Regions from separate parts of the Agreia sp. Leaf335 genome, predicted to be linked through region 1. Evidence: predicted binding sites of a transcription regulator. Region 1 holds the regulator's gene; each other region holds the start of a gene.
What was found. Region 1 encodes LexA, which represses DNA repair genes until DNA is damaged. Its sites were predicted from a motif close to TCGAACANNTGTTCGA; they were not measured.
Positions count from the first base shown of each region.

Region 2: the regulator LexA is predicted to act here: its motif matches at 7,458-7,473, upstream of ASF79_RS09555 (DUF6504 family protein).
Region 3: the regulator LexA is predicted to act here: its motif matches at 7,039-7,054, upstream of ASF79_RS05230 (HNH endonuclease signature motif containing protein).

Region 1 is NZ_LMOQ01000001.1:1,213,585-1,223,212, forward strand. Features, by position in the region: gene recA (recombinase RecA) at 1-262, shown strand, start outside; gene ASF79_RS05830 (regulatory protein RecX) at 302-982, shown strand; gene miaB (tRNA (N6-isopentenyl adenosine(37)-C2)-methylthiotransferase MiaB) at 1,030-2,571, shown strand; gene miaA (tRNA (adenosine(37)-N6)-dimethylallyltransferase MiaA) at 2,561-3,526, shown strand; gene dapF (diaminopimelate epimerase) at 3,516-4,397, shown strand; gene ASF79_RS05850 (class I SAM-dependent methyltransferase) at 4,405-5,016, opposite strand; gene hflX (GTPase HflX) at 5,059-6,591, shown strand; gene lexA (transcriptional repressor LexA) at 6,684-7,364, opposite strand; gene ASF79_RS05865 (LysM peptidoglycan-binding domain-containing protein) at 7,649-7,996, shown strand; gene ASF79_RS05870 (histidinol-phosphate transaminase) at 8,055-9,128, shown strand; gene hisB (imidazoleglycerol-phosphate dehydratase HisB) at 9,191-9,628, shown strand, end outside.
Region 2 is NZ_LMOQ01000002.1:743,973-753,600, reverse strand. Features, by position in the region: gene ASF79_RS09575 (hypothetical protein) at 71-379, shown strand; gene ASF79_RS09570 (hypothetical protein) at 1,168-1,920, shown strand; gene ASF79_RS17865 (DUF6611 family protein) at 1,978-2,685, opposite strand; gene ASF79_RS09565 (DUF4238 domain-containing protein) at 2,725-3,486, opposite strand; gene ASF79_RS09560 (DNA polymerase III subunit alpha) at 3,833-7,168, opposite strand; gene ASF79_RS09555 (DUF6504 family protein) at 7,165-7,431, opposite strand; gene ASF79_RS09550 (toll/interleukin-1 receptor domain-containing protein) at 7,903-8,799, shown strand; gene ASF79_RS09545 (hypothetical protein) at 8,825-9,628, opposite strand, start outside.
Region 3 is NZ_LMOQ01000001.1:1,080,341-1,089,968, forward strand. Features, by position in the region: gene pepN (aminopeptidase N) at 1-1,503, opposite strand, end outside; gene ASF79_RS05210 (ribose-5-phosphate isomerase) at 1,615-2,106, shown strand; gene ASF79_RS05215 (Fpg/Nei family DNA glycosylase) at 2,110-3,096, shown strand; gene ASF79_RS05220 (FMN-binding negative transcriptional regulator) at 3,114-3,740, shown strand; gene ASF79_RS05225 (amidohydrolase) at 3,737-5,263, shown strand; gene ASF79_RS05230 (HNH endonuclease signature motif containing protein) at 5,645-7,003, opposite strand; gene ASF79_RS05235 (hypothetical protein) at 7,360-7,641, opposite strand; gene ppk2 (polyphosphate kinase 2) at 7,651-8,574, opposite strand; gene ASF79_RS05245 (Dps family protein) at 8,688-9,176, opposite strand; gene ASF79_RS05250 (sensor histidine kinase) at 9,342-9,628, shown strand, end outside.

The DNA.
Region 1 (9,628 bases):
CTCTCGCGAAGGCAGCCTCATCGACTTCGGAGTCGAACACGAGATCGTTCGCAAGTCGGGGGCCTGGTACACCTACGAGGGCGAACAGCTGGGCCAGGGTAAAGAGAACTCTCGCCGCTTCCTCAATGAGAACCCCGAGATCGCGTTGGAGATCGAGACCAAGATCCTGACCAAGCTGGGCATCGGAGCCGACAAGACCGCTGCGGCACCCGCCGCACCGGTCGCCCTCGCGACGAAGGCGGCGGCCCGCAAGGGCGCCTAGCCTGCCCACGCACCCCACCTGAACAGAAAGGCCACGGTCATGGTCAGATTCACCGGCTCATCCGACACCGACGACGACGATTCGAATGAGACCGCCGACAGCCCGGTGGCTCCCGTGGCCTTTCTGTTCGGCGCGCCCGCCGAGCAACCCGAGCCAGCCCGTCACTTCGCCGGCCCCGTAGCGGTTCCGACCCTCGATACCGCCGGGCTCACCCCCGACGAGGTCGAACAGCAAGAGTTGCAACTCGCCGATCTCGAGAACCTGGTGGTGCGGGCGCTGGCTCGTAAAGACCTCTCCGAGTGGCAGGTCACCGAGATTCTGGCGGCGAATGGGGTCGAGTCGTCGGCGTTCGAGGGCTTTCTCACGATCTACCGCTCCAAGGGCTATGTCGACGACTACGCGTTTGCCGAGCGCGAGATCGAGCGTCTGCACCGGCGCAAGGGGTTCGGCCGCAGCCAGATCCAGCGCGAGCTGGGGGCCAAGCGCATCAGCCAGGAGATCGTGTCCGATCTGCTCACCGCACTCGATGACGACGACGAGCTTGCCCGCGCCCTCGAGCTGGCCGAGAAGAAGGCTCCCAGCCTGCTGCGTCTTGACCGAGCCACGGCAGAACGCCGGCTGAGCAGCTTCCTTCAGCGCAAGGGATACCCGTCCCAAGTCGTGCGCGACGCGGTCTCGAAGACCCTGGTGACGGGCACGAGCACCGTTCGTTTCCGCTGAGCGGACGGTGGCGCGGGCTCTCGGTTCGTCGAACGTAAACTTGCCCTATGAACAGCGTGACCGCACCACCCCGCATTCGCACCTACGAGGTCCGCACCTTCGGTTGTCAGATGAACGTGCACGACTCGGAGCGGCTCTCCGGCTCTCTCGAAGCTGCTGGCTACGTGAAGGCGGAGCCCGGAACCGAGGCCGATACCGTCGTCATCAATACCTGCGCGGTACGTGAGAACGCAGACAACAAGCTCTACGGCAACCTCGGCTACCTGGCCAGTGTCAAGCGCAGGCACGACGGCATGCAGATCGCCGTGGGCGGCTGCCTGGCGCAGAAAGACAAGAACACCATCCTCACGAAGGCCCCCTGGGTCGACGTGGTCTTCGGTACACACAACATGGGCTCTCTGCCCAGCCTTCTCGAGCGAGCCCGGCACAACGGCGAAGCCCAGATCGAGATCCTCGACTCGCTCGAGACCTTCCCGTCGACACTGCCCACCAAGCGCGACTCCACCTACAGCGGGTGGGTGTCGATATCGGTCGGCTGCAACAACACCTGCACCTTCTGCATCGTGCCCGCCCTGCGTGGCAAAGAAAAAGACCGTCGGCCGGGCGACATCCTCGCCGAGATCCAGGCGCTCGTCGACGACGGTGCGATCGAGGTCACTCTTCTGGGGCAGAACGTCAATTCCTATGGGGTGGAGTTCGGCGACCGGTTCGCCTTCTCGAAGCTCTTGAGGGCCGCAGGAGCGATCCCTGGCCTCGAGCGCATCCGTTTCACGAGCCCGCACCCGGCTGCCTTCACCGACGACGTCATCGATGCCATGGCAGAGACGCCGGCGGTCATGCCTCAGCTCCACATGCCGTTGCAGTCCGGATCAGATCGTGTCCTCAAGGCCATGAGACGCTCGTACCGTTCCGCCAAGTTCCTCGGCATCCTCGATCGCGTGAGGCAGCAGATCCCGCACGCGGCGATCAGCACCGACATCATCGTCGGGTTCCCCGGCGAGACCGAAGAAGACTTCGCCGAGACCCTACGCGTGGTGGAGCAAGCGCGGTTCGCCACGGCTTTCACGTTCCAATACTCGATCCGGCCAGGAACCCCGGCGGCCACCATGCCGGATCAGGTTCCGAAGGCGGTCGTGCAAGAGCGTTACGAGAGGCTTGCCGCCCTCCAAGATCGCATCTCGTGGGAAGAGAATCAGCGCGTCATCGGTCGCGAGGTCAACGTTCTGGTCGCCAACGGGGAAGGGCGCAAAGACTCGGATACGCACCGCCTGAGCGGTCGCGCTGAAGACTCGCGGCTCGTGCACTTCGAGGTGTCCCCGACCTCGGCAGTGCCGCGACCCGGCGACATCGTCACCGTCGTCGTGACCGAGGCCGCGCCGTTCCACCTGATCGCCGACTCCGACGGCACGCCCCTACGTGTTCGCCGCACCCTCGCTGGCGATGCATGGGATCGCGCCGCGGCCGAGTCCTGCGGCGTTCCGACACCCGCCACCGGCGCATCCGCTGGCCCCCGGCCTGTCTCCCTGGGACTCCCCACGCTGCGTGTCGGTACTGTGCCGATCTACGATCTCGCCGACGGTGAGCGTTAGCGGTTCCGACGGCCACCCCACCGTCGCAGACGTGGTCGTGATCGTCGGGGCCACGGGAACAGGCAAGTCGGGTCTTGCTCTCGATCTGGCCGAGGGCCTCTTTCGGCATGGTCGCCGTGCGGAGGTGGTGAACGCCGATGCAATGCAGCTGTACCGCGGCATGGACATCGGCACGGCGAAGCTTCCGCTCGTCGACCGCAGAGGCGTTCCTCATCACCTTCTCGACGTGCTCGATGTCACACAAGAGAATTCCGTCGCCGACTTCCAGACCTCGGCGCGCGCCGAGATCGACGCGGTTATCGAACGCGGCAATGTACCGATCCTCGTCGGTGGGTCGGGTCTGTACGTTTCGAGCGTCATCTACGAGTTCGACTTCCCGGGCACCGACCCGGCGATCCGCGCACGTCTCGAAGCCGAGCTCATCGCCGACGGTCCTGGATCCCTCTACAGGCGACTCAAGGAGCGCGACGAGAGCGCCGCCGCGGCGATCGGGTCGCAGAATGGTCGCAGGCTCGTGCGTGCTCTCGAGGTGTTCGAGATGACGGGCCGAACGCTCACGGGAACGCTTCCCGGCGCTCCCGTCGGATGGCGAACGTCGAGCATCATCTCCCTCGAGATGCCCCGTGCAGACCTCGTCTCGCGCCTCGACGAGCGCGTGCGCGGCATGTGGCGAGACGGAATCGTCGACGAAGCAGATGCGCTGCGCTCGGAGGGTCTCGCGGCTGACACGACCGCCGGCAAGGCGATCGGTTATGCACAGGCGCTGGCCCAACTGGCCGGCGAGATCAGTGAAGACGAGGCGATCGCCTCGACCCAGGCTCTCACTCGGCGCTACGCCCGTCGCCAGGTGGGGTGGTTCCGGCGCTACGTCGCATCGGTGACGACGGATGCCCGTGATCCGGACTCGACGGCACGCGCACTGTCAGAGACCCTAGGCTTGCAGGATGGCGACTGAACTGCACTTCACCAAGGGGCACGGCACGGGCAACGACTTCGTGCTCTACACCGATGCTCAGGGCACGAACGATCTCACCCCCGCCCAAGTCGCCGCCATCTGTGATCGGCACTTCGGGGTCGGCGCCGATGGAGTCATCCGCGCCGTCAGGTCCGACAGCCTTCCCGATGGGGCCGCCGCTCTGGCCGAAGATGCGGCCGCAGAATGGTTCATGGATTACCGCAACGCCGACGGGTCGATCGCCGAGATGTGCGGCAACGGCATCCGGGTCTACACGCGGTATCTCATCGACAACGGTTTGGTCGAACTGGGCCCGGGAGACACACTCGCGATCGGTACGCGAGTGGGCGTACGCGATGTCCAGCGCAGCACCACGGGATTCCAGGTCGACCTCGGACGCTGGCGTCTTGAGGCGGGCGAGCCCGTCGTTCGGGCGCGCAACCTCGCTGTCGCACGCCCCGGACAGGGAATTAACATGGGCAATCCGCACGTCGTCGTGGCCCTCGCGGATACCGACGAGCTTGCGGCAGCCGATCTCGCCTACATCCCCCAGATAGAGCCGGAACCGGTCGACGGCGCGAACGTCGAGTTCGTCGTGCCCCACGAGCCGCTCGTCGCAGACGGCGTCGGACGCATCACGATGCGAGTCCACGAGCGCGGCAGCGGTGAGACCCTCTCGTGTGGCACGGGGGCTGCTGCGGCCGCGTTGGCCACACGGCATTGGGCCGGCCGTGGTGCTCCGAACATCTGGAGGGTCGACGTGCCGGGTGGCACGGTCGGCGTTCGGATGTTTGCAGCCGAGGACGGCGAGCATGTGTCGTTGTCCGGGCCCGCCGAGCTCGTGTTCGAGGGCGATCTCTCGCTCGGATAGCCGAGAGTCAGGCGATCGAGCGGGCGCGCAGCACCCGGTAGCCCTTGTTCGTCGCGGCACGCGTGATCTGGATGTCGGACGGGAACTCGGACTCGATCCAGCGCTGCAGGGAGTCGGAGCCGAGATTGCGCTGAACCACGAGCCAGGCGTCCGAGCCCTTCTCGAGTCGAGGCAACCAGGTCTTCATGATCGTGTGCAGTTCTGCCTTGCCGACTCGGATGGGTGGATTCGACCAGATCGTCATGAACGAGATGTCGGCGGGAACATCGGATGCCAGAACGGCGTTGACGTTCGTGAGACCGAGGCGGTCGGCGTTGGCGCGAACGAGATCGAGAGCCCGTTCGTTGACGTCGACGGCCCAGACCTGGGCTCGCGGAGACAGGAGAGCGAGCGATAGAGCGATCGGCCCCCACCCGCACCCGAGGTCGAGGAGATTGCCGCCGGGCGGGGGAGCCGGAGTGTTCGCGAGGAGCACTTGAGTGCCCACATCGATGCGATCCGGGCTGAAGACCCCGCCGGCCGTGACCAGCGTGTGGTCGGTATCGGCGAGACGCACCGAGATCTCTCGAGGGATGAGCGGACTCGCCGGGGTGGCCGAGAAATAGTGCTCATTCGTCATAGAGGGACAGTAGCAAACCTGAGAGGGATATCCTTGACGCAGATGACCGAGAAAACTGAAGCAACAACAGAGAACCACGACAGCGACGACGTGGTCGCGAGAGTGCTGGCCAGGGCGGAGACGCGGGCAGCGGGTTACTCCCTGTTCACGAACTCAGCGGCCCAGGCCCTGCAGCGCGACACGACCGGCCGCGAATCCGGATTCGACGGCGACCAGAGTGAGCGCGAAGACCGACAGGCCCTGCGCCGAGTGGTCGGGCTGTCGACGGAACTCGAAGACGTCACCGAGGTCGAGTATCGACAGCTGCGCATCGAGAACGTCATTCTCATCGGGGTGTACACCCAGGGCAGTCTCACCGACGCAGAGAACTCGATGCATGAGCTGGCCGCACTGGCAGAGACCGCGGGTGCGGTGGTACTCGAAGGCCTGCTGCAACGCCGACCGACACCAGATCCCAGCACCTACTTCGGCAAGGGCAAGGCCCACGAACTGCGCGATTTGGTGCAGTCGCTGGGCGCCGACACCGTGATCGCCGACAGCGAGCTCGCGCCGAGCCAGCGCCGAGCCCTCGAAGACGTCGTCAAGGTCAAGGTGATCGACCGCACCGCCGTGATCCTCGATATCTTCAGCCAGCACGCCAAGAGTCGAGAGGGCAAGGCCCAGGTGGAGCTCGCTCAACTCGAGTACCTCCTTCCGAGGCTTCGAGGCTGGGGTGACTCGATGTCTCGCCAGGCAGGTGGCCAGGTGGGTGGTGCCGGAGCCGGTATGGGCTCGCGCGGACCGGGTGAGACGAAGATCGAACTCGACCGTCGCCGGATCCACACACGCATGGCCCGGTTGCGCAAGCAGATCGTAGAGATGAAGCCCGCTCGCGATGCGAAGCGCGCCAATCGCAAACGCAACGCCGTGCCTTCTGTCGCCATCGCCGGATACACGAATGCCGGCAAGTCGTCGCTGTTGAACAGAGTGACGCGCGCAGGTGTGCTGGTCGAGAACGCGTTGTTCGCGACACTCGATTCGACCGTGCGCAAAACCACCGCAGTCGACGGCCGTCAGTACACGTTCGCCGACACGGTGGGCTTCGTTCGGAACCTTCCGCATCAGCTCGTCGAGGCATTCCGCTCGACCCTGGAGGAGGTGGCTGACGCGGACGTCATCATCCACGTCGTCGACGGGGCTCATCCCGATCCCGCGAGCCAGTTGGCCACCGTCAGAGACGTGATCGGCGAGGTGGGGGCTCGAGGCATCCCCGAGATCGTGGCCTTCAACAAGAGCGATCTGATCTCCGAAAGCGATCGCATCGTGTTGCGGGGGCTCGAGCCTCGCTCGGTGTTCGTCTCGGCGCGCACCGGAGAAGGCATAACGGAACTGCTCGAGATGGTCGAACAGGCGCTGCCCAAGCCGACGATCACCGTCGATGTCCTGCTCCCGTATGAGCGTGGCGATCTGGTGGCCCTCCTGCACGACCACAACACCGTGCTCAGCACCGACTACGAAGAGGCGGGAACTCGAGTCCGCGCCCTCGTCAACCCGGAATACGAGCAGGCCCTGGAGGAGTTCGCGGTCTCTCGCTAGCGCGCTTCTGATCGATTGCGCCCACGGCGCAGAAAGGCCCCGGACTATCATTCGTCCGGGGCCTTTCTGCGCTGCGTCGAGCGGTGCTGTCGTCAGCGTACCGAGCGCAAGACAGAGACGACTTTGCCGAGCACCTGAGCGTGGTCGCCCACGATCGGCTCGAAGTTCGAGTTGCGGGGGAGCAGCCACGTGTGTCCGTCGCGCTGCCGGAACACCTTCACGGTGGCCTCGCCGTCGAGCATCGCTGCAACGATGTCGCCGTTCTCAGCCGTCTGCTGAGCCCGGACGACGACGAAGTCGCCGTCGCAGATCGCCGCGTCGATCATCGATTCTCCAACCACTTTCAGCATGAAGAGATCGCCGCCGCCGACCAGCTGACGGGGGAGGGGAAAGACCTCCTCGACCTGCTGCTCGGCCGTGATCGGGATACCTGCTGCGATGCGACCTACCAGCGGCACGAGGGCGGCGTCGCCCATTGGGGCCGCCGTGTCGGATGACTCGACGGTCTCCGATGACGACTCGGGCGTAGGGATGTCGATGAGGACCTCCATGGCGCGAGGACGGTTCGGGTCGCGACGAAGGTAGCCGCTCAACTCGAGCTGGTTGAGCTGATGCGTGACGCTCGAGAGCGAGGCAAGACCGACCGCATCGCCGATCTCGCGCATGCTCGGCGGGTAGCCGCGCTGGCTGACCGATCGTTGAACGACTCCGAGGATGGCCAACTGCTTCTCCGAGAGGCTCTTTCGCCGTCTCGTTCCACGTTCGGTGGTCATGTGTCCCGCTTTCCGTCGGCGTCGTTTTCGAGTGTGCTGTGCCTTCGCAGTCGCCGATGTCGGTGGCTGGTGGTGCACTGTCGGTGGCTGGTGATGCACTTTGTACCGACAGTCGAAACTGTATCCAACTCAGGGTGCAAACAAAACACATGTTCGAGTGTGTCGCCATAATCGATCGACTTTCGAGCTTGATCTATCGAACATTCGAAGCTATATTCGGAACACAGCTTCGTATCCGGTGCTCCCGGCCGAGCGCCGGATACGAATTTCTCCTGGAGGTTGCCATGACCGCACTGCCCGCTACCGCGTCACACACCGCTCGCCTGCGAATCACCCGCCGCGGTCGTGTCGTCCTCGCGGCACTGGCGTCGATCCCCGTGGTGGCGGTCGTCACCGCCGTGGCTCTCTTCGGTGCGAATAGCGCGGTCGCCGATGGTGTCGCATCGTCGGGGGCGACGCAGGCCTTCGACTACGTCACCGTTCAGGCCGGTGAGACCCTTTGGGGCCTGGCCGAAGAGATCGCTCCGACGGCCGACCCGCGCGATGTCATCGCCGACATCGTGAGCCTCAACCAGCTCCCATCCGCCGAGGTCCAGCCGGGGCAGCGTCTCGCCGTTCCCGACGAGTACTGAGCCGTTCAGCTATTCGGGTGATCGCGGAGTCGTCGCAGGGGCCCGCTAAAATCGTCACGTGACCTCTCTCGACGACCTTCCCATTCGCGACGATCTCCGGGGTATGTCTCCCTACGGGGCTCCTCAGAAACACGTCCGCGTCGAGCTGAACGTCAATGAGAACACGCACCCGATCCCCGAGCCGGTGGCGCGAGACATCATCGAGTCACTTGCTCGTGCCATCCTGACGATCAACCGCTACCCCGATCGGGAGTTCTCTCAGCTGCGCGACAGTCTGGCCGCGTATCTCGGGCACGGTATGACTCGAGACAATATCTGGGCTGCGAACGGCTCGAATGAGATCCTCCAGCAGATCATGCAGGCTTTCGGCGGCCCGGGGCGGTCCATTCTGGGGTTCCCTCCCACGTATTCGATGCACTCCATCATCGCGTCTGGCACCGGTACACGATGGATCTCCGCAGAGCGCGACGCCGACTTCGAGATCTCGCCGAACACGGCGGTCGCGGCGATCCGCGAGCACCAGCCCGACATCGTCATCTTCTGTTCGCCGAACAACCCCACGGGAACCCCGCTGTCGCTCGAAACCATCGAGGCGGCTTACGACGCGACCGACAAGATCGTGATCGTCGACGAGGCATACGCGGAGTTCGCCCCGGCAGGCGCCCCATCGGCCCTCACGTTGTTGCCCGGGCGTCCGCGGCTCATCGTGTCGCGCACCATGAGCAAGGCCTTCGCGTTCGCCGGTGCTCGGCTCGGGTACCTGGCTGCCGATCCGTCAGTCGCTGACGCGCTTCGCCTCGTTCGTCTTCCGTATCACCTGTCGTCGCTCACGCAGGCCGCCGCAGTCGCTGCGCTCGATCACTCGGCCGAGATGCTCGCCATGGTCGACGACATCTCGGTGCAGCGTGATCGCATCGTCGAGAGGCTCACCGAGCTGGGCTACCACGCGTGGCCGACGTGGTCGAACTTCGTGCTCTTCGGTGGCGTCGAGAATCCTGCTGAGGTGTTCGAGACGTTGCTCGAGCAGGGCATCATCATTCGCAATCTCGGCATTCCGGGGCATCTTCGCGTGAGTGCCGGTACGCAGGCCGAGACCACCGCTTTCCTCGACGCGATGGCCGCCCTGTCCTGACCCATCGGGTCGCATGGCGGCCCAACCGTACCGCGACGGATCGGGGCCGGTAAACTGAGGCCATGGCCACACCTTCCCGCACCGCGCGCCTGCAGCGCGCGACCAGCGAATCCAGTATCGAACTCTCGCTCGACCTCGATGGAACAGGCGAGAGTTCCATCTCGACGGGTGTGCCGTTCTTCGACCACATGCTCACCGCCTTCGCCAAGCACTCGCTGACGGATCTGACGGTCACAGCATCGGGTGACGTCGATATCGACGTGCACCACACCGTCGAAGACGTGGGAATCGTGCTGGGCACGGCGATCAAGCAGGCCCTGGGAGACAAGGCCGGGATCTCTCGCTTCGGCGACGCCCTCGTGCCTCTCGACGAAGCGCTTGTGCAGGCCGTGGTCGACATCTCCGGACGCCCCTTCCTGGTTCACAGCGGAGAGCCGAGCGGATTCGAGTTCCACCTCATCGGCGGCCACTTCACCGGATCCATGGTGCGCCACGTCTTC
Region 2 (9,628 bases), on a different contig from region 1:
GCTTCGTGGCTGGAACCGAGCCGATCTGAGCGACTAAGCGCTTCGAACTCGACGCGATCGCGGAGCCTGCATGGCCGGCAAGGACGTTTCGGATGCCGATCGTCTAGAAGCGCCTAAGGAGAACCGCGAAGCCAGTACGCTCTCGTGCATGAGCGAGATCGGCCAGCAGGTCAGGGAGGCGATCCTGGCCGCTCGAACTGGCCAGTACCTTCAACGCCATGCCGACGAGGCTGTGGAGGACGCGGCCCAGGGCAGGATCCTGGGCTTACTGAACGGGTGGCGCAACGCAATGGCGAACCGTGAAGGAGTGAGCAATCTCAACGGGAAAAAGCTCGACCCGATGGGAATCATCGACGTGCAGAGCATGCAATGCGGATGATCACTGGCCGTTTTACCTGTATCTGCCTGATTCCAAGCAGCCGGCGTTCCAAGTGGCCCCTCCCGACGCGATGGCTAAGTTACTTGCCCGTGAGGCTTCTCTCGAAGGCGCAGGGAGCCCTACGAAGGCGAAAGACGATGAGGGCGGCCCGCTGACTCCCGATCCTCCCATGGGATAAGCGTCACATGCTCGGAGCGTCCGCGGGTGCTACGGACTCTCTGCGGTTGTCGCATCCCCACACTGAGGGCGTAACTCGAGGCGGTATCCCGGACATGATCATGGAATCAAGCGGCCAAACGCGGGCGTGGACACAAAGGGACGGTCCAAGGCATCCGGTGTGATCCACAGTCGTCCGTGGGAACAAGGGCCCGCGGCGAAAACTTATCGACTGACGACGGCTGACTTGACTTACAGAACCGGCTCCTCGGGCTGCGCTCCGCGTGCTGTTCCGGGACAGATCGTGCTCGACGTGCAGCTTTTGCTTGATGTCGACATCCGCAGTCCAGCATATGCACCCTCTGGGAGGCTCCGCGGAGTACTTGCGAGCGGTGCGTCATCAACACTCGTTCACCCCGTTACAGGTGACGCGGGCCTGGCGCACGGATCATACTCCCGACTCACTCGTGATGGGTGGCTTTTACCACACAGGTTGATCACGGACTCCTGTGAGGTTCGATATGTGACCCATTTGTGGGGGTATACCTGAAATGTGCCCCTTTCGAGGGGTGTTCTGCTACTGGACGTTATCGAATATGGCGCATCGAAGTTGATGCAATTAGGAGAGAAAAATGACCAAGCTCAACTCGACGGCGCGTAAGTCGCGTCTCCTCCCGGCCCTTGCGGTCACCCTGGCGACTGGAGTGGCGCTCGTATTCATTCCCGGGATTGCCGCGAATGCTGATGAGGGCAGCGCGCCGATTCTCAAAGAGTCCATGAGCGCTTACGCCGCTGAAGTCACAGACTTCGCTGCCACAAGCCCCGAGCCGGCTCTGACTGCTGTCGAAGGTACGACGGAATTCCAAACGCAGTCCGAAGAACTCCTGGCCTACTGGGAGTCCACACCATGGGATGCCGTATACGGTCAGTACGGCTATGACGTTGTCGACACTAACCTCTCCATGGTGACTGGGGCTGATGGTATTCCGAGGGCGACCAGGTCCTCTGTCATCGTTCCCACGGCCAATGCTGTCGCGCTGCCATCATCAAGCCGTATGCCTTCGTCGAGCCCGACCTTCGAAGCCTTGGCCAAAGCATGTGGCCGGGCCGACGTGGGCGAGGCCTGCCTGAATAACATGGGCAGCGGTACCGTTATCGGTTCGTGGTACAACGACAACTACCAGTTGGGGTACACGCGAAACATTGTGCTCGGAAAGCCGTCCAGTGGCTGCGTGACGGGCACCGTTTTGGCTGAGTCGGGCGACGTGTATGTCCCCGAACAGGGAACCATCGAAGTGGAGGCCGGCTCCAACTCCAATACAACGTTCTCGTTGACGGTGAAAAGCGGTGCCGCCGTCATGGGTCGATACTGCGAATTCGTTTAACACCAGCCTCCGCGGGCGGACTATGTGCAGTCATGCACTGGTCCGCCCGTGTGACCGTTAAAGCCCTTCTCGAGCCATCGTCCACAACGTGATCCACAAAAGTTCCTCGTTGACGTTCGATGCCTTCGACTCGTGCATATCTCGCGAAAGATCTTCTAAGTACGTGACGAGCCACTTGGATGATTCCTGCTTGAGATCTCGACGCGTCTTTCCGTCAACCGGGATAACCGCTGACGACCGGAGGAGAGGGAGCGCTCGGCCTCTGAGGATTCCTGCAAATGCCAGCCCTGTCGATACGGACGCCGCAAGTAGTCCCACAAGGCAAAGGACAGGCGAAGCGGATGTGGTTGGGGCCATCAAGCCAAAGCCAAGGACAGTGGATGCGGGTACCCAAACAGTAAGCCCGAGGGACTTCCAAACGAGGTATCTGGAAACGGCGGCACCTTCCAGGGACGTTGTGCCTGGGGGCAACACTACGAGAACGTAAGAAGCTCGGACGGGATTTAACAGTCCGACCAGAGTTATGCTGAGGATGCCCCACGTCTTAGAACGCGAACCGAAACGCCTGATCACGGTGTACCGCAACTCTCGAGAATCTGGCCGGTATTCACGGCCTAATGTTACTCCAGGGCCCTCCGCCAGACTCGCCAGCGCCCTCCTTGCGGTTGTGAGGCGGAAATATGCTTTGGCTATAACAAGCCGCCTGACCTTGTGGTCAAGTCGGCGCTTGTGGGGCGTCCACGAGACGCCACGGACATCGGCCATGAGGTGTGTTTCCGCTGTCACTTTGAGGCGCTCGATTGTTCAGCTCTCTGAAGCAGGCCCGTGGGCACCCATCGGTGGAACCTTGCCGTCGCGGGCGGGCAGGAGGGCGCCCTTCCGTAGCGTTCCCGGACGGCCAACAAGCCAACGACGACTCTTGCCCGCAATAAGTGGATTAAGAGCCACCGGACGGTCGAAGGGCTTGCCGATCAGGAGGAGCTGTGTCGGCGAAAGCGGGTACGCGACTGTACACAAGTCCGCACCCTCGGTTTCGTGAAAGAGCAGGACAGCACCATCGCCGGTAATGAATTCACCTGGATAAATTCGCCATTCCCACGATTCGAGATCGAACGCCTTCAGGCGGATAACGTCCTCCAGCGAATGAGAAAGTAAGAGACGGTCTGCGGCATTGAGCTCCACACCTTTGATCGTCCCGTCCGTCTTTAACAGAAGGGCTGGCGTTCGGACTTCCATTTGGTCCGCGTAGCGGCCACGGTTGAGGTGCATGTCGAGGAACGCGATCATGGCAGCCACGGTCTTGTCGTCCAAAGTTGGGTCTTCGCCACGGAGCCTGACGATGGCCCGCAACCCGTTGCTCTCGATCACGGAGTATTCCTGCTCGAGATCGTGGGTCATGATGTTCGGGTCGTACGCGAAACTCCGAACCGTTGCGTTGTTCACTGACGAGGGATAGCCGAAGTTGCGGTCCACATCAATGACATCCACCCGGTTACGCTCGTCAGCCCACGCACGGATGTATGCCTTGGTCAACATGTGCGCGCGGCGCACCTTTTCTCCGCCCATGCGCGCAGCCTATGGCCTGCGTGCGTATTTGAGCAGTGATCTGCAATGTTTAGTGATCCCTTGGTGGCCCGCCCCTGAAGGACACTACGTGGACTTTGGCGTCGGCCTCGTCGATGTCAAGCCGAGGCGCCGCGACTTCTTTCGCAGCACTCTCGAGTCCGCTGATCGCGCAGGCGATACGAGGTACCAGACGACACCTGGTTGAGATGGCGTGTCCACAGACCTAGTGTGCAGCGTCGTCGGATGCTGCCACTCGAACATGGCATGGTGCTGCACCAAAGCACGACCTCCGTAGGGTGAAGGCGTCGATTCGAGGTTTTGCTGGTCGGCCTGGCCCCTCGCAACCTCACTCAGCGACGGAGGTGAACGTTGACCACGCTTCCTTTAGGTCGAAGGCTTCTTCGGCCTGGAGGCTAACGCCTCGAGCTCCGGTTCTGCGGGTCCGCCCACGAATCAGAAGGAGCCGAGTGCCAAACAGGAGTTGCCCGGAACGCTCCTGGGCCTCGTCGAAGAACGTCGCATCCGAGCATCCCGTGCCGTCATCGAGGCTGATGAACACCACTCGTTTGCCGCTGCGCATCGGTGGAGTCTGAGTAGCGACTCGTACCCCGGCGACGATCACCTCGGTCTTGTTGGGCAGGGACACCAGGTCAGCGGCAGGGGTGACGCCGAGGGAGTCGAGCAGCGGCCGGTAGCCCTCGATGAGGTGCTCGTTGAGTTCGGTCGAGAGGATGTCGAGTTCCGCGCCGATCCGTTCCTGCGCGGTTGGCTCCGCGTGGCCGACCGGAACGTCGTCGACGGCGTACAGCTCGAGCTGGTTCTCATGTTCGCCCGCCTTTGGCTTGCGCGTGGCCGTGAGTTGGCGGGCATACGCGATCACGTCGCCGCGGCTCGCACTGCCACTGAGGGTGTCGAGCGCGCCGACGGTTGCAAGGCTGATCAGGAGTCGCCTCGAGGGTGTGGCACGAGTGTAGAAGTTGACGACGCTGTCGTAGGGCTGGCCGGCGAGGATGCGGTCCTTCTCGGGTTGGGTGATGCCGTGCACGTCGGTCAGGGAGTAGCGGATCCCTTTGGTGCCGTCCTGTGTGTGCTCGACGAGGTATTCGTCGGTGGACGCGTTGACGTCGAGCGGCAGAATTGGGACCCCCATGCGCCTGGCTTCGGCCATGAGGAGGCGGCGTTCGTACATGCCGGGGTCGTGCTCGAAGACGCCGGCGAGGAACTCGACCGGGTAATGCGTCTTCAGCCACGCGCTTTGATAGGTCGGGAGTGCGAACGCGGCACCGTGGGCTTTGCAGAAGCCGTAGCTTGCGAACCCGGCCAGCACTTTCCAGATCCGGTTCACGTCGGCGTCTGTGAAGCGGCGCCGGCCGCGCTCGTCGACGTTCGCTCGAGTCTTCTGCCGGAAGTACTCTTCGATGCCCTCGGCTTTCTTCTCCATGACCCGGCGTAGCTCGTCCGCCTCGGCGAGCGAGATCCCCATGCAGGCATGAAAAATCCGGAGAATGTGCTCGTGGTAGAGCACGACGCCGAATGTTTCTTTGAGGAACGGTTTGAAGCTGGGGTGCAGGTAGTCGGGATCCTGGAACCCGTGTTTGGTGTCGATGAACGGGGCGACCATGTTCCCTTTCATCGGCCCGGGCCGGAACAGGGAGATGTCGGCGATGAGGTCTTCGTAGCAGTCGGGCTGCATCTTGCCGATGAGCTCGCGCTGGCCGGGGCTCTCGATCTGGAACATGCCCAGGGTGTGGGCGGTGCGGATCGCTTCGAACGTCGGTTCGTCGTCGTGCGGGATCGCGTCGAGCTTCACGATCCCGCCCGGGCTCACATAAGGCGCGTCGACGGGGAGTCCGCCGGCGGCCGCGGCGTCTGGCCCGTTGACTCTTTCGATCTCGCGTACGGCGTAGGCGAGGGTCGATTGCATGCGGACGCCGAGGACGTCGAGTTTCAGGAAGCCGACGTCGTCGATGTCGTCTTTGTCGAATTGGCTCATGGCCAGGCCGATACCGCTCGGTTGGGTCGGGGTGTAACTGAGAAGGTTGCTGTCGCCGAGGATCACACCGCAGGGGTGCTGCGAGATGTGGCGAGGGAGTCGATCGAGTCGACCAACGACGTCGACGAGCAAATCCATTCGCGAATCGTTGCGTACGAGCGCGGCGATCTCCTGCAGCTCGGGTTTCTCGTCGAGAACGGCCCGGAAGTCTCGGGCTTCGAAGCGCCAGATGTTGTTCGCGATGAAGTCGATCTGCTGCTCGTCGAGACCCAGCGCGAGTCCGGCGTCGCGCGCTGCCCCTCGAGCCCGGTACGTGTTCTGCATCGACAAGAGTGTGACGCGGTGGTCGCCGTACCGGTCGAAAATTGCCCGGTACACGTCGTGGCGGCGGGCGGATTCCACATCGATGTCGATATCGGGCAGGGTTGAGCGTTTGTTGCCGAGGAACCGTTCGAACAGAAGATCGTGCTCGAGCGGGTCGACGTTTGAGATCCGCAACAGATACACGACCAGGCTGCCGGCACCGCTGCCGCGAGCCTGGTTGCGGATCCGCATCCGGTGCATCATCTCTGACACGTCGGAGACGGTCAGGAAGTAGCTCGAGAACCCGAACGCGATGATGTTCTTCATCTCGTCCGCTAACCGGCCATGCACCACCTCGAGCGCGGTGTCGCGGGCGTGCGGGTAGCGCTCCGGGATGGCGGCCAGACACTTCCTCCACAGAACCTCAGCGGGATCCCCGGTGATGTCGAGCGCCGTGAGCTCCGGCACCTTCGGCTTCTGCCACGCCACATCCGACACCGGATCCAGCACGCAACGTTCAGCAAGCGCATCGGTGGCCGTCAGGAGGTCTCTGCCGGCATGGCTGTCGAGCGTGGAGAACTCCATGATCTCCTTCGCGATCGCGCGCATCTTGGACTCAGGTTTCAGCCACGCCTGCCCGTTCGGTTGCGGAGTGAAGGCCCCGAGCGGTTGCAAGCGCCCCGCCGCGTCGAGCACATCCCCGGTGAGCGCGTCATCGGGAACCCCGTAACGAACTTCGTTCGTCAGCACGGCTGGCACGTGGGCGGCATCGGCGAGCTCGAGCATCGCGGCCGCGTGCTCGACGCTGCGCGGGTGCCCAGGCGTCGTGAAATGGCACACCACCTCCACGACAACAGCGCCCGGGAGTAGACGCTTCCATGCCTGCAGCTTCGACCACGCCGCGGTCTTGTCAGGGGCGGCGACGGCGCGTCCGACGTCGGAGTCGGCACCGATCATGACTGTCGCGACAGGGCGTCCGTCGGAGAAGACGAACGACGGCAGACGGCTAGCAGGGATCGCGGCCGCCCTATTAGCCGTGCCCGACAGGATGCGCCGGCCTCGCCTGGGGGAGTGGGCGGCACTGATCAGCCGCGACAGACCAGCCCAGCCGGCCCCGTCGTTGTGCCCATGAGCGAGCACCGTGACGCTCGACGGGCGGGTGTCCGTCGTCGCGTCGTCGAGCTGCAGCTCGACACCCACAATCGGGTTTACGGCTGACTCAATGCACTGCCGGATGTGCCGGACCGCCCCGTAGAGACCGTCCCGATCCGTGATTGCCGCAGACCGTGCGCCAGTCTCTGCAGCGCGCTCCACAAGCTCTGCGGGGCCACGGGTGCCATGGTGAACAGAGAACGACGACGCCACGTGCAAATGCGTGAACGTCACCGTCCCGAGACCTGGTCGAGCGCCCAACCGCCCTCGCCGTGGCAGACGTCGACCAGCAAGATCGCGCCATCTGGACTCTGCACTTCGACCCGATATACCAGGCGCTCGAGCAAACCTCCCGAAGAGCCTCGCGGTGCGCGAACTGGCCCCGCCCACCAGGCGTTGCGGTCGATCCACCGCTGGGGTTTGCGGATCACCACGAATGTCTCGCCGTCCCAGACCAGCGACGCTGGGGTGCCGTCACCGGTCGTCGCTACAGTCACCAACGCCACCACGCCACCGCCTTTATTCGAACGTGTGTTCGAATCTAGGTCAGGACCTCCGACACTACAATCTGGAACGGCGTGTCGTCACCGTTGCGACGATTTACGTCGGAGATGTACACGGACCTCTACCGCTGTCTCGTCAACGTCAAGCCACAGGGCCGCGACTTCTCTGGCAGCGCCGCGGAGCTCACCTAACGTGCGCGCCTGACCCATCGCTTCAATGCGGACGTCTCCGCCGACTGGTGACGGGCAATTGAGTTCAGGGATAAAGAATGACCACCATCGGCCGTCACGGTGGGCGAAAGCCTCGTAGACGGGTGCGGGGTCGTGGTCGATAGCGGAGGGCATGAAGACCGTCCTTCAATGACTCCGAGCGAACTCGAAGAGATCACTCTAACTTGCTCCTCTAAAAAAAGATCGTTTTCGCGACGCTCCTCGAACGGCCTGCATGGATCTATCCTTAGTGCCATGACGTCCGTCGACTTCGTAGCCAGCGTATTCATCAGCTATCAGCATGCGGACAAGCGACTGGCTGCGGGTCTTCAAGACGGTCTCGAAAGGCTCGGATACTTCGTTTGGCGTGATGAGGGTGAACTTCTGGTCGGGGACAGCATCGTTGACCGCATCACTGCGGCTCTCGATCAGATCGATTTTGTCGTTGCCCTCATCAGCAACAACAGTGTCTCAAGTCAGTGGTGTCAAAAAGAAGTGTCATTGGCCATGACGGGCGAGATCGCTCAAAGCGGCGTGAAAGTCTTGCCGGTCCGCATCGACCAGGTAGAGATGCCTCCGAGTCTCAAAGACAAGCTCTACGTGGAGGTGCACGGGGGAGACGTCGTTCAAGCAACGGAGCGGCTAGCCGCCAGCATCGAGCGCCATCTGACCCCACCGCAAGCGATCCCGCCGCGGCGCCGATCTAGACCCGCAGGGGTGCGAGCTAGCAACGACGAGGCGGCAGATGCTCCCATCCGAGTCACGGGGGTCGACGAGAAAGGATTGGGGAGCCCAAGAAACGACGGAACACCGGGAAGCGCGCTCTACCTTGTGCCGCTAAGGCTCTCTCGACGACCGTCTCAGACGTGGGCTGCGAATTTCGAGCAGACGTGGAATGGGAGATTGTTCTCGACCATGCACCGTCCGGGTATCGCGTCCGTCTCCGGTGACCGCATTCTGCTGGACGGTACGAGCGTTGAAGAAGTTGCTCAGCACCACCTCGAAACCGTTCGTGCGGTGGTCCTGGAAGCAAACGAGCGGGAACAAAAAGCTCGAGGAGCCGAACAGCGCCAACAGCAACGACAAGCCAATGCTGAGGCTGAGCACCAAGACCGCATCCGCGCGGCGCTGGCCGGTATGAAGTTCGACTAACCCCGCCTTCTTCATTCGGTCTGGGTTACCGTCCTCGTAGATAGTCTTCGTCGGGTTCCCAGTCCTCGTACGGGTCGTCGGTCGCTTCGTAGTCTTCGTCCAGTTCGATAGGGATCGCCGCGAAGCTGAACTCCTCCGGCTCAAGGTCAAGTCCGCAGACTGGGCAGCGAAACGTCAGAGCGTAGAAGTTGAGGGGCCGGGACCACCCATAGTCGACGTAAGAGCCGCCTCTCGTTTCCTCGTAACCTTCACTCTTGGGGTCACCTTCCAGGACGAGGTAGACCGCGGTGCCACCGCGACCGCACGCGGGACAGGATTGGTAAACGTCTCTGTGTCTGTCGAGCACCAGGCTCGAAATGTCCCGAGCCTCAAGTGCCCTTTGAAACCGCTCGGCCTCGCTGGTGCTCATCCCACTCAAAAGGTTGGCGACGCGAGCTTTCGCACTGGCTAGCTTGGCCTCAAAACTGAGGGCGGCAGCCTTGCTGTTCTTGTCCTTCAGCAGCGCAACAGTTGGCATCAGATCAGCTGGCCAAAAGTCGTTCTCGCTCGAAGAGCCCAAAGGGTGGAGGGACTCGACGATTGTGACGAGTGCTCTGACAGCATCTTCGAGGTCGGTCTGTTCTACGAGCGCCATGTGAGCAGCCGCGTTTCTGTTCCACATCACCCGGTTGACGAGTGAAGGGAGCTTCTCTTTGTCGCGGTTCTTCATATGCGGAGCAAACGTTGGGCGGAGCGTCTCAAGCATCTTCCAGACAGAGGCCGAGTCCACTGTGCGCAGGATCGCATGATCTAGGGCCCCGGATGTGTTTGCTCGCGAGAGCATGATTTG
Region 3 (9,628 bases), 130 kb from region 1:
CACGAGCGCATCGCCGTCGAAGGAGTAGAAACCGATCGCGAGACGGTGCGGCCTGATCGTGGGGTACTCGGCGATCGCTGTCTGCAGCACGGAGAACGACGTGATCGTGCCGTTCTCGTCTGTCGTGATCTCGGGGCGCAGCGTGTTGACGCCGGCGGTCTCGAGCCATAGCTTCGACCACTCGCCGAGGTCGCGGCCGCTCGTGGCCTCGAGCTCGGTCAGCAGGTCGACGAGCTCGGTGTTGCCGAACGCGTGAGCGTCGAAGTAACGGGCCACGCCGGCCATGAACTCTGTCTGACCGACCCAGGCCACGAGCTGCTTCAGCACCGATGCGCCCTTGGCGTAGGTGATGCCGTCGAAGTTGACCTGCACGTCTTCGAGGTCGTTGATGGTCGCCACGATGGGGTGGGTCGAGGGCAGCTGATCCTGACGGTAGGCCCAGCTCTTCTCGGTCGAGGCGAACGTGGCCCAGGCCTCGGTCCACTCGGTCGCGTCGGCGGTGGCCAGTGTCGACATGTACTCGGCGAACGACTCGTTGAGCCACAGGTCGTTCCACCAGCGCATGGTGACGAGGTCGCCGAACCACATGTGGGCGAGCTCGTGAAGTACGGTGACGACCCGGCGCTCGCGCACGGCGTCGGTGACCTTGGATCGGAAGACGTAGGTCTCGGTGAAGGTGACCGCACCGGCGTTCTCCATCGCGCCCGCGTTGAACTCGGGCACGAAGAGCTGGTCGTACTTGTCGAACGGGTAGGGGTAGGCGAACTGCGTCTCGTAGAACTCGAAGCCCTGGCGGGTCTTCTCGAAGATGTAGTCGGCGTCCATGTACTGCGAGAGCGAGGCGCGCGAGAAGACGCCGAGGGGGATAACACGGCCGTCGCTCGACGTCAGCTCGCTGCGCTCCACCACGTAGGGGCCCGCGATGAGGGCCGTGATGTACGACGAGATGCGGGGCGTGGGCTCGAAGGCCCAGGTCGCGGAGTCGGTTCCCTCGACGGCGACGGGCTCGGGGGTCGGCTGGTTCGACACCATCTGCCAGTAGGCGGGTGCGGTGACGGTGAAGGCGAACGTGGCCTTGAGGTCGGGCTGCTCGAACACCGCGAACATGCGGCGCGAGTCGGGCACCTCGAACTGGCTGTAGAGGTAGACCTCGCCGTCGACGGGATCGACGAAGCGGTGCAGGCCCTCGCCGGTGTTGGTGTATTCGGCGTCGGCGTCGATGACGAGCACGTTGTCGTCGGCCAGATCGTCGAGCTGGATGCGCACGCCGTCGTTCACGGCAGAGACATCGAGCGACCGGTCGTTCAGCGTGACCGAGTGCACCGAGCGCGTGATGGCGTCGATGAAGGTCGACGCGCCTGCGGTGGCGCTGAAGCGGACGGTCGTCGTCGACCGGAACGTCTCGGCCCCCTGGGTGAGGTCGAGGACCACGTCGTAGCTCGAGACGCTGACGATGGCGGCGCGTTCCTGCGCTTCGACGCGGGTGAGGTTTTCTCCAGGCACTGGTGACTTCTTTCGTACTCGTATGAGTTCTGGGCGCGCGGGCTCGTGACCCGCCGCGCGTGACCGTACCAGCCTATCTGCGCCACCGCCCGGCCTCAGTAAACTCATCCCATGCGCATCCATATCGCCACGGATCATGCCGGGCTCGATTTCTCCCAGACCATCCAGGAGCACCTCGCATCCCTCGGGCATGACGTGATCGACCACGGACCGACGAGCTACGACCCCATCGACGACTACCCCTCGTTCTGCATCAATGCGGCTCAGGCCGTCGTGCGTGATCAGCAGGCCGGCATCCAGGCTCTCGGTGTGGTCTTCGGCGGCTCGGGCAACGGTGAGCAGATCGCGGCGAACAAGGTCACCGGCGTGCGCGCAGCGCTCGTCTGGAACCACTCGACCGCCGTACTCGCCCGCCAGCACAACGACGCCAACGTCATCTCGATCGGCGCCCGCCAGCACACCGTCGACGAGGCCATGGGCCTGATCGACGCCTTCGTGGCCGAGCCCTTCTCGCTCGAAGAGAGGCACGTGCGGCGCATCGCGCAGCTCGCGGAGTACGAGGCCACGGGCGCCATCGCCGGGCACGTCGTCGACCCGGCCTGAGTCATGCCCGAGGGACATTCCGTACATCGCATCACCCGCCAATTCGCGCGCAACTTCGTGGGTCGCCGCATCGAATCCTGGTCTCCGCAGGGCCGTTTCGCCGAGGGCGCCGCCATTCTCGACGGGCGCACGATGACCGACGCGAAGGCCGTCGGAAAGCAGATGTTCCTGGAGTTCGACGGCGAGGTCTGGCTGCGCGTGCATCTCGGCATCTACGGCGCCTGGGACTTCGCGGGAGACATCACACGCGACGACACCATCGCGGCGGCGAGCGGCCGCATGGGTCAGACGAACCAACGCGGAACCATCGTCGACGCCGATGGGGAGGACTCCCTCTCGAGCATCGGCGCTCCACGACGGGCCCGGCTGCGCATGTCGGAGCAGGAGCAGTTCGGCGACGAGATCACCGAATGGCCTCCCGCGCCGGTGGGTGCGGTGCGCGTGCGCCTGCTGACAGACACTGCCGTGGCCGACCTGCGCGGGCCGACCGCGTGCGAGATTCTGGATGCGGCCCAGGTCGCCGCGGTGATTGCGAAGGCCGGGCCGGATCCGCTTCTCGAGACCACGGCGAAGGCCCGCCGTGCGGCCGAAGACCGTTTCACTGCCGCCGTGCGCAAGAAGCCGACGCCGATCGGGCTGTTGCTCATGGACCAGTCGGTCGTGAGCGGTATCGGCAACGTCTACCGGGCGGAGCTGCTGTTCCGTGCCCGCCTCAACCCGCACACGCCGGGAAAGGTCGTGCCGGAGGACACGGTTCGCGAGCTCTGGAAGGACTGGACCAAACTCCTCACCATCGGCGTCGAGACCGGTCAGATGATGACGATGGACAAGCTCTCCAAGACCGACTACGACAAGGCGCTCGCGAAACGCGAAGACCGGCACTGGGTCTACAAGCGCGACGGTCTTCCGTGTCGCGTCTGCGGCACGAACATCGTGCTCGAGATCATGGGTGGCAGAAAACTGTACTGGTGCCCGAAAGATCAGGCGTGACATGAGACAGGCGTGACATGAGAAAGACACCCGCATTCGTCCTCGATGACGAGGCAGAGTTGCGACGGCTCATCGAGCTGAACCCGTGGATCACGCTCGTCAGCCACACCTCGAAGGGGCTCGTCGCGTCGCACTACGCCGTGCTTCTCGATGACAGCCGTGACGAGCTCGCCATCGTCGGACACGTCGGGCGACCCGATGAGCGCGTGCACGAACTCGGTCAGCATGAGGTGATGGTCGTCGTGCAGGGCCCCCACGGTTACATCTCGCCGTCGTGGTACGGCGCCGATCCGGCTGTTCCCACGTGGAACTTCACCTCCGCGCACCTGTCCGGTGTTCCCGAGATCCTCGACGCCGACGAGAATCTGCGCGTGCTCGATCGGCTCGTCGCGCACTTCGAGAAGCACGTCGACGAGCCTCGGCTCATGCGTGGAACAGCCGAGAACTCCGCCTTCGCCGACGCGATCAGCGCGGGCACCGTGGGATTCCGTCTCGTGCCGACGCGCATCGAGGCGAAGACCAAACTGAGTCAGAACAAGCCGGAGGCGACGGTGGATCGAATCATCTCCGAGCTCGAGGGTGACGGGCCGTATGCGAGCGAAGCGCTCGCGGCCGAGATGCGACGCGTACGGGGAGAGAAATGACCGAATCGGTGCTGTTGACAGGAGCCCGGCTGCCCGGCGGAGGGACGGCCGAGGTGAGCCTCGTCGACGGGCGCATCGAGTCGGTCTCCACGGCCGGCGGAGGTTCTCTCGCCGCGTCACGCGATGCGGCGACGCAGATCGTCGACCTCGATGGTCGCTACCTGATTCCGGGCCTGTGGGACAAGCACGTTCACGCCACCCAGTGGGCGCTGGTGTCGCGCCGCCTCGATCTTTCGGCCGCGGCGTCTGCGGCGGATGCCGTGGGCATCGTGGCAGAGCGGCTTCGACGGGCGAGCGCGTCGCACGACGAGTCGGCGGGCATCACGAGCGACACGGATGCCGGGCCGTTGGTCGGCTACGGGTTCCGCGACGGACTCTGGCCGGACGCTCCGCACCGCGGGTTGCTCGATGCCGTGACCGGGGCGCGGCCGGTCATCCTCGTGAGTGCCGACCTGCACTGCTGCTGGTTGAATTCCGCCGCGCTCGCACAGCACGGCCGGGCCGAGCATCCCACGGGGCTGCTGCGCGAAGACGACTGCTTCGCCGTGACCCGCACCCTCGGCGACGTCGAGACGGACACCCTGGATGGTTGGGTGCGCGACGCGGCCCGCGCCGCCGCGACTCGCGGTGTCGTCGGTGTCGTCGATCTCGAGATGTCGTGGAACGTCGAGGACTGGACGCGTCGCATCCGATCGGGCTCGACCGAACTGCGTGTTCGATTCGGAATCTACCCGCAGCACCTCGACCGGGCCATCGACGCGGGCCTCGTCACCGGTGCGCTGATCGCGGGCACGCATGGTCTGCTGCAGGTGGGGCCGTTCAAGGTGATCACCGACGGGTCGCTCAACACTCGCACCGCGTACTGTTTCGACGAGTACCCCGGATTGGAGGGACTGGCCCACTCCCGCGGTCAGCTCAACGTTCCCTACGAGGAGCTCGTTCCGATGCTCCGCCGGGCCAGCCAGGCGGGCCTCGTTCCCGCCGTGCACGCGATCGGCGATCACGCCAACACGCTCGCTCTCGATGCGTTCGAACGACTCGGCGTGGGGGGAAGCATCGAGCACGCCCAGCTCATCGCCGAGGTCGACTTCGAACGCTTCGCCCGCCTCGGTGTCGTCGCCGGGGTGCAGCCCGAACATGCCATGGACGACCGCGACGTCGCCGACAAATACTGGCCCGGTCGCACGGGCCGAGCGTTCGCGCTCGCGTCGCTGCTCGAGTCCGGAGCCGAACTCGCCCTGGGCTCGGACGCGCCTGTCGCGCCGCTCGACCCCTGGATCACCATCGCCGCCGCCGTGGCGCGCACGGGTGACGATCGTGCGCCCTGGCATCCCGAGCAGTCCATCTCGGTCGCCGACGGCCTGTTCGCCTCCGCCGACCGACGTCGTGCCCTCGAGCCGGGCGGGCCAGCCGACATCGCCGTTCTCGACGTCGATCCACTATCAGCCAGCACCGACGAACTGCGCCGGATGCCCGTGGCCGCGACGCTGCTCGCGGGGCGCTTCACGCACAACGCGCTCTGACTCGGCGCGAGACACTGCCAATCGGTGCTTCGGGCGCGGGTGCGTGTTTCCTGCTCACCCCAGCACATTTCGCGGCTCACCGAAAGGTCGGCTGCGCACAGGAGATCGCCGCTGCGCACTCGGGAGCTCGCAGAAGATCGGCGATCGGCTCCCGGAGCAGGGCGACCTCAGAGGAAGGGCTCCGCGTCGCGTCGGGTGCTTTCCCGCTAGCCCGACCCGCGATCTGCCGGAGCGTCGCTTTGATGACCGAATTCTGCAGCGTCGTCTTGATGGCCTGTATCGCGTTGCTCGATTGGGTATGGGGTCGTGAAGTCTCCTTCGGTCTTCAAACGTTGGCGTTGAGTGTGATTCGTCAGCCGGGACTTTCTAGCTCGGAACTCTCTAGAAGGGGCAGTCCGCGAGATCCTCCTCCGGTCCTGTCCCTCTCTTTGCGACTGCTTGCCCGGCCACGGTGGCGGCTTCTGAGCTGACGACGGCAGTCAATGCTGCTGTGGATGCATCGATGAGTCGTTTCGGTGCGGGTTGCATCCTGCCTTCCGGCCGGACCGTGTACTCGTAGCCCGCTGGCGAGGTGGCAGTCAGGATGTCGTCTCCGTTCTGCACGATCTGCCACCGGGTGTGGTGCTTCACCCTGTGATGCCCTTGACTGAGCGGTGCGAGGTTCTCCGGGATCGTGTCCCCTCCGTAGGCGTGGTCTTCGGTGTGGTCGACATCGGCCTGTTCCGATGGGACGGTGCAGCCGGGGAATACACAGGTCGGGTGCACGAGTCTCGCGTGGTCGATCATGCGCGCCGTGGGCCGATAGTCCCTTGGGTCCGTCGTCAGGATGCGTCCGGTGATCGGGTCGGTGAGGATACGCCGCCACGACGTCGCCTCCGCCGTCAACTGCGCGGCGGTGGCCGGGTCGATCGGACCGTAGCCACGGAGGATCGCGGCCTCCTCACCGATGCCGAGCAACGTCAGCGCGGGAACCATGACGTGCACCCTGCCCCGGACGCCCCGGGTCGCACCAGGGATCGACGTTTCGCCGTTCAGCATGAGGTCGGTGAGGACATCGAGCTTCAGGGGCGTCATACTCCGCGGGTCACCGCCCGCCCGAAGCCCTGATGCGAGGCGTGTGGCCCGGTCGGTGATCGCGTGAATCTCTGGTGCCGGTGCGAACAACGTCAGATACGCCATGCCATCCGCCGCCGGATCGACGTAGATACGCCGGGTGGCCGCGGCCTTCTCGGCCCGTTCCACCGCCGTAGACGGTTGAGACAGTTCGACCTCGTGGCGGGCCTTGCGGTCAAGTTGCTTCGGGTTCACCTCCGCCGCCAGCGCCGCAAGCCGGGTGTCATAGGCGGTCAACGCATCTCCGTCGAGACCGTCGGCGTGCTTCGCGATGACCTCGGCATGCTCCCACGACACGACCCCCGCAGCCACTGCAGCGAGTGTGGCCGGGAGGCGATCCACGAGAGCAGTGCTGGTGTCGATCAGAGTCGCGGCGCGATACTCGGTGCGACGAGTCAGCTGGGCGAGTTCGGTGAACAACTCGACTCTCTCGACTCGAGCGGTCGACCACACAGGACCACCCGAAGAGGTATCTGTTGGTGCCTGCCGGTGCAGGTGGTGAGCAGCGTCGGTGACGCGTCTGGCCCTGATCGCAGACAGTCGGGCTATCTGCTGATCGAGGGCGGCGACCTCCTCGAGCGCGACCACGTACGGGTCGGGCTCGAGAAGCGGGATGGTAGATGTCATACGTGAAGTCAAACAGGAACCACCGACACTGGGGGTGGAACTCACATTTGACGCTTGATCAGGGAATCTCGCTGTGGCTAACTACCCGAATGGATGCCTTGTGGAGGAGTAGACGCGGCCTCCCTTCCCCTTCGACAGGCTCAGGGAAGGGGACGGGTCTCGATACGGCCGCGGGCGGCCTACTCGACCAACGCATGTGGGTCTCGATACGGCCGCGGGCGGCCTGCTCGACCAACGCGGCCAGGTCTCGATACGGCCGCGGGCGGCCTACTCGACCAACGCGGGAGCTGCCTGCTCGACCAGCGCTGGGCGCGGCCTACTCGACCAGCGCAGCCGTCTCCCGATGAGCGCAGAGATCAGCGGCGGGTCACCAGTGACCAGGCGGCGCGGCGCAGCTCGGGGTAATCGAACGCGATGCCGCGCAGGATCTCGAAGTTCGACTGGTGCGGCTCACCGGGAAGGCGAGCCTCGACGTGAGCGGTGCGCAGACCGATGACCACGCACTGATCGACCGTGGGCAGCTCGGGAAGGAAGTCCCACGGATCCTCGCCCTCGCGGCAGCGGGCTTCGATGCCGGCATCGAGCACATCGCGGGCCTCCTGCCGAAGCTGCGACAGAGCGAGTAGATCTTTTTCCACCCGACAAGGCTACGTGACGATCGTGGCGTTCTCCCCGCGCTCGTAGATTCGTGCGGCTGAGCCGACGATGTTCTCATCGGGCTGCCCGACGATCTCATGGTCTTTGTTGTCGTAGTCGAACAGGCTCAGCACGTGGCGCATGGCCTCGAGGCGGGCACGCTTCTTGTCGTTGCTCTTCACGACGGTCCAGGGCGCGTTCGCCGTGTCGGTGTGGGCGAACATGGCCTCTTTCGCCGCCGTGTAGTCGCCCCACTTGTCGAGCGACGCGATATCCATGGGCGACAGCTTCCACTGCCGTACGGGGTCGACCTGACGAATTGCGAAGCGCGTGCGCTGTTCGTCTGCCGAGACCGAGAACCAGAACTTGACCAGGTCGATGCCATCGCCGACGAGCATCTCCTCGAACCTCGGCGTCTGGCGCATGAACTCGTCGTACTGGGCGGGAGTGCAGAACCCCATGACGCGCTCGACGCCGGCGCGGTTGTACCAGGAGCGATCAAAGAGCACGATCTCACCCGAGGCGGGAAGGTGCTGCACGTAGCGCTGGAAGTACCACTGCCCGCTCTCTCGCTCAGACGGCTTCTCGAGAGCGACCGTTCGGGCGCCGCGCGGATTGAGGTGCTCCGTGAATCGCTTGATCGTTCCGCCCTTACCGGCGGCGTCGCGGCCCTCGAAGACCACGACGAGGCGGCGGTTGGACTTCTTGATCCAGTTCTGCAGCTTGAGCAACTCGATCTGCAGCAGACGTTTCGAGAGCTCGTACTCGTTCCTGTCCATGCGCTCGGCATAGGGATACCCCTCGCGCCAGGTATCGACGCGGGTGCCGTCTCGCGAGATGAGTACGGGATCGTCGTCGTCCTCATCGAACACCGTGTAGCCCGAGACGTCGTCGAGATCGGGCGGGAGTGCGTAGTGGCTCACGAGCTGCGTCATAGGGCCTGACGCTAGCCGCCGGAGGCATCCGGTCGGTGACTGCGGGGTGGACGCCGGGTTAACCACGACGGCCCTCCGGTGGATCCACCGGAGGGCCGTCGTTCGAGCTGTAACTACTCGGCGATGTGCGCCGCGAGGAACCAGCGCGACTTCTCGAGGCCTCGGGCGATCTCGAGAACGACGTCCTGGCTGGTGAGGTCGATGTCGTTGAGCTCGGTGATGGCCTTGCGGATGCCGACGAGCGTCGCGTCGATCTGGGCGACCATCGCGGCGATCATGTACTCCGAGCGCTGGAAGCCGGGCTCCATGGTGGGGATGACGGTCTTGGCAGCGACGGTCTCGATGCGCGCGTCGAGCGGAAGCCCGAGAGCGACGACGCGCTCGGCGGCGAGGTCGGCCCAGTCCTGGGCGTGACTGACGACGTTGTCGAGCAGCTCATGCACGCCGATGAAGTTGGCGCCGCGCACGTGCCAGTGCGCCTGCTTGCCGTTGATGGCGAGGGCCTGGAGGTCGACGACGATCGGGGCGAGGAACTGGGCCGTGGCGGCTGCGACGTCGGGGCTCGTCGAGCTGGTGGGAACGGTGACGGTGGTGTTGGTCATTGTGTGACTCCTATCGTGTCTGACTCGTCTAACCGTACTCAGCACAGTTTGTTCCGCAAGCAAGCTGAGGCTGGGCTAACCCAGCCCTGACCGGGGGTTAACCCCCGGCTGATATCGGATGCTCGTCGTATGTCGACGAGGCGGCGTGACGGTCAGGGTTGAGGCATGACAACACAGACGCTCGACATGACACACCAGCTGGACTCTGCCACGCTGGACACGATGATCGACTCCGACGGCACAGCACCGGTGCAGAATCGCTTCCGTCGACGGTGGGCGAGGGTGCCCCGCGAACTCGGATTCCTCCTCGCCACGCTTCCCGTGGTGACGATCGCGTTCATCGCCCTCGTGACCCTCTTCTCTCTGGGTGCGTCGACCGTCGTTCTGGTCGGAGGATTCTTCGTGCTGGCCGCCGCCATGGTGACGGCTCGCTGGTTCGGCGCGGTCGAGCT